2 regions of the Veillonella sp. AF36-20BH genome follow, and region 2 is predicted to be linked to the other one. Evidence: riboswitches for the same ligand, from Rfam matches in the RefSeq annotation. Region 2 holds a riboswitch; the other holds the start of a gene.
The links. A riboswitch is a leader RNA that binds a small molecule or an ion and turns the genes downstream of it on or off. The one in region 2 is predicted to bind thiamine pyrophosphate.

Region 1: linked by a shared signal. The riboswitch ahead of cytX (putative hydroxymethylpyrimidine transporter CytX) and the one ahead of thiC (phosphomethylpyrimidine synthase ThiC) in region 2 are both predicted to bind thiamine pyrophosphate.

Annotation. Positions count from the first base shown of each region.
Region 1 covers NZ_QTLR01000004.1:66,288-68,755, reverse strand. Annotated here, with positions in the region: gene DW000_RS06130 (ATP-binding cassette domain-containing protein) at 1-424, shown strand, start outside; gene cytX (putative hydroxymethylpyrimidine transporter CytX) at 408-1,592, opposite strand; TPP riboswitch at 1,645-1,750, opposite strand; TPP riboswitch at 1,832-1,926, shown strand; gene thiW (energy coupling factor transporter S component ThiW) at 1,991-2,468, shown strand, end outside.
Region 2 covers NZ_QTLR01000011.1:5,605-8,072, reverse strand. Annotated here, with positions in the region: gene thiC (phosphomethylpyrimidine synthase ThiC) at 1-893, opposite strand, end outside; TPP riboswitch at 972-1,079, opposite strand; gene DW000_RS09295 (ATP-dependent Clp protease ATP-binding subunit) at 1,157-2,468, opposite strand, start outside.

The sequences.
Region 1 (2,468 bases), on a different contig from region 2:
CTGGGTACCTGCTCAAGAACGTCAAGTTGGCTATATGCCACAAGGTAATATCGTATTTCCACATTTATCGGTGGAACATAATATTACCTATAGTAAACGAGGCACGTCAGAGATGTGTGACAGCTTATTAAAACGCTTAGGCCTTGAGAAATATCGTAAAACGAAAGCAGGTAGCTTGTCTGGTGGTGAGCAGCAACGCGTTGCATTGGGGCGTGCTCTTTACTCTAAACCAACCATCTTGCTTCTTGATGAACCATTATCTGCACTAGACTGGAATTTACGTAAGCATGTTCGAGAGGATCTTGTTTCCATTATTCGCGAATGGGATGTGCCATGTGTATGGGTTACCCATGATGAAAGCGAAGCCGAAATGGTTGGAAATCGGCACTGGACCTGTGAAGATGGGCTTATAGTAAGGTGTTAGCAGTTTTACTTATGAATCCAACGATGGATGTTACGATAAATGCTATTGTAAAGGCTGGTAGTGTTGCACCTATGGAGCTTTCACTATGCAACATATAATGGTATAAACCTACGGCTATAGCCCAAATCAACCCGCGAACTAGATAAGCCGATAGCGTTTGCACTTGTTGGCGATTGACAAAATAGTCTGCCAACAAGATGGCAATCATTGGAGCAAAGACGGATCCGATGAGATATAGGAATTCTGTAATATCGTCCATCGGATATAGGATGGCTGCAATGGCGCCGACAATGGTTACGATAACAGCTACGCCTTTACTAGATGCTCCATTATAGATAGTCGTACTAGATACGCCAGCTGAGTAAGCGTCCATGAAGGTCGTAGTTACAGTGGAGAAGATAATGACGATGAGTCCTGCAAGACCAAGGCCTGCGTTCATCATAATAGTAATGATAGAGTCCCCACCGCCGAAGATCGCCGCGCTAAGGCCCAAGGTGTACATGGCGACACTCGTTACGGTGTAGATGGTAGCACTTGTTAGTGATGCGGAGAAAGGGCTTTTGCTTTCACGAGTATAATCACTGATGAGAGGTAGCCAAGACAGTGGCATAGCGATTGATAGCTCAAGGGCTGCTATAAAGCTCATATTGCCATTAGTCATGAAGCTACTGTCACTAGGCCATTGAGAAATCATGTGAACTCCCATGTAGAGTGTGAGGCCTAGTAATAAAACAGATACGATAGCTTGAATATAGCCTGTATTGTGGAGACCGATGAAGAGCCATAAAATGACGAGCGCCCCAATAGCAATAGTCCAAATCATAGGAGATAGGGGCGCCAGCTCTTGTAAGGCAAGCATAGCATCGTAAATCATGATACTAGTCCAACCGATTAGTTGGATCATATTTAAAAAGGCAAAGCCCTTTGCCCCTAAGGGACCAAAGCTAAAGGCTGTCGTGTTCATACTGCCTTGCCGCAAACGGCCACCGATGAGTCCTGCTCCAAAGAGCAGAATACCGCCGATGATATGGCCTAAGATGATGGCATATAGTCCTTGAGTGAGGCCTAAGGGTGCCAGATAGGTGCCGGTCATAATCTCCGCTATAGATAGGGCGGCACCAAACCATATCATGGCGAACTGTGGTTGTGTAATGTGTGTATCTTTCATACGTCCTCCTTGCCAGGAAGTCATAGAAAAAGCCGAGCTCATGGGAACTCGGCTTTTAATCCTCTATGTTCCCTACGTTGGCATTATCCAAATCAGGTTATGGGTTAAAGCATTAGCTTACTCTCAGCCCACTCGTGTGAGCACCCCGTTATGGCTTCATTATACGAGGTGGTGGGAGAACCGTCAATTCTTTTGTTGCATAGATTGTATAATGATGTTATAACTAGAGTATAAAAATATATGGCCACTAGGGGTGCTTTTGCTGAGATTGATCATTCAAAACCCTAGACCTGATCCAGATAATACTGGCGTAGGGAAGTGGAATGAAACATAATACCAAACTATTACGAGACCATTCCATTTGAGGTGGTCTCATTTTTTATTTAGTTGGAGGTATTATGAAAAAACTGATTATTGCTAGTATATGTGTAGCCTTAGGTGTCGTCTTATCGACTACGTCGATTCCCATTGGCCCGGCCCGAATTTTTCCATTTCAACATATGATAAATGTGATCTTAGCCGTTATAGTTGGGGCGAGATTCTCCGTAGGCGCCGCCTTTAGTACCTCTTGCTTACGTAATGTACTAGCACTAGGCTCTCCGCTAGCCTTTCCTGGTAGCATGATTGGGGCTTGGTTATCTGCTTATTTATATAAGAAATACAATTCCATATGGGCGGCGGCTCTAGGAGAAATCATAGGTACAGGTATTCTCGGGGCTTTTATTAGCTATCCAATTGCTAACTTTCTACTAGGCAAACCATTGGCCTTGTTGACCTTGATTACCTCTTTCTCCATGAGTTCTATTAGCGGAGCTTGTATTGGCTTCGTGGTATTACAAATCTTATCTCGACGTAATTTGTTACATAAGGAGGCAT
Region 2 (2,468 bases):
GTTACGAGCGGTCCCAGCACATAGAATGGCGCTCCATCACACAAGGACTCTTGTATTTCCATATTCATTTGTATTTGATGTAAAGGTACATGCCCAGGTCCTTCAATCATAGCTTGTACACCATATTGTTTCGCTCGTTTTGCCAATTCACCAAGCCTTACAAGTTCTTCAATTTGGCACACGTCAGTTGCATCCGCCAAGCAACCCGGACGACAAGCATCACCTAAAGACAAAGTAACATCATATTCTTTGCAAATCTTTAAGATTTCATCAAAGTATTCATAGAATGGATTTTCATGGCCTGTCATGCTCATCCATGCAAATACCAAACTCCCTCCGCGGCTAACAATATTAAGCATCCGTTTATGATTCTTGATTTGATCTATTGTTTTCCTCGTAATACCACTGTGGATAGTAATAAAATCTACACCATCTTGAGCGTGTAATCGGATAGTGTCCAAGAAATCTTGAGCCGTTAATTCACCCAAATCTTTTTGATGATGAATGACACTATCATAGATAGGCACCGTACCAATCATTACTGGTGATGTCTCGATTAATTTACGTCTAAAAATACGAGTGTCACCATGAGTGGAAAGATCCATGATCGACTCTGCGCCAAGTCTAATAGCTCGATTAACCTTTTCAATTTCACTATCATAATCAGTAACGTCTTTCGATGTACCTAAATTAACATTGACTTTCGTTCTAAGACGTTTGCCAATCCCCTCAGGCGAAATACTAGTATGCTGTTTGTTACAAGGGATAACAACCTTTCCTGCTGCCACTAGGGAGCGTAATACCTCTTCATCCATACATTCTTTTTCTGCGACTACTTTCATTTCCTTCGTAACTACGCCAGCCACAGCCGATTCCAATTGTGTCATAAACATTTTTACATCCTCCTATATAAAAGACATATATAGTTAGGTATGCAAAAACGGGTATCGAACAAAATGATCGATACCCGTATTAAGTATTAGCGTGCTTCCTACGCGGGCATGATCCCGATCAGGTATAAAGGTCAGGTGCTCGCAGCCCTTTCTCAGCCTATATAATAGGCTCCCTTGCATACTCACTATATAATTATGCTATTAATATTACTACTTTATTCAGATTTGTCAAATGATTATTCTGACACTTTTACGTCTATTCTTTATTTCTCAGCCTTATCTTGGTCTTTGCTATTATCGGAATCTGCTTTTTCAGAGATTACAATATGCCCATCCTTAACATCAGCAAGCAAGTGTTTAGCGTCGATATGATCCAAGTAGAAATCAGTTACATTATCGCGGATTTCAGATTCGATAACACGACGTAATGGACGAGCGCCCATAGTTTTATCATACCCTTGTTCCATCAACAATTCTTTAGCTGCATCTGTTACATCAAGAGTGATATCTTTTTTAGCTAAAGTTTTATTCACTTGATCAAGCATCAAATCTACGATTTTTTTCAAATCTTCTTTGCTCAATTGATTGAACTCAATAACTGCGTTAAAACGGTTTAAGAACTCAGGACGGAAGAATGGAGCGATGCGTTCCATTACATCTACTTTATTTTCATCATCATTGTCATTGCCATAACCGAAACCTGCATTGGATGTAGCAATGATAACAGTATTTTTAAAGTTTACTGTGTTACCTTGACCATCTGTTAAGCGACCATCGTCCAATACTTGTAGAAGTAATGTGATAACTTGAGGGTCTGCTTTTTCGATTTCGTCGAATAATACGATGGAATAAGGATTACGTCGTACGCGTTCAGTCAATGTGTTGGAATTATCTTCGTAACCAACATAACCAGCTGTAGCACCAATTAGTTTAGATACGGCTGTGCGATCACTGTATTCGGACATATCCAAACGAATGATTGCATCTTTGTTACCGAACATATCTAGAGCTAATTGTTTAGCTAATTCTGTCTTACCAACACCTGTAGGACCTACGAATAAGAAACTACCGATTGGACGATTACCTTCGTCAAAGCCTGCGCGGTTACGACGAATTGCTTTAGATACAGCTTCTACTGCTTTATCTTGACCGATTACATGAGCTTCTAAACGAGATTTCATGTCTTTCAAGCGCTCGATATCAGACGCCCCCATTTGAGATACAGGAATACCAGTCATTCTTTCAACGGCTTCGGCTACGTCGTTTACTTGAGCTACCACCTTTTGATTTTCTGTATGGTTATCAAGCTCTGCTTGTAACTTTTGAATGCGCATTTTTTCATTGATTGCAGATTCATAGTCTTCTTTTTGAGCATATTCCTCTTGTTTTGCTTTAGCATCAGCAATATCTGCTTCCAATGTTTTAATATCTGTTACAGGATGTTGAGATGCCAAGTGAGCTGCTGTTACATCGATTAAATCAATAGCTTTATCAGGCAAGCTACGTTGTGGAATATATTGTACGGAATAATCTACAGCTGCTTTCAACACCGCATCTGGCAATTCAATATTATGA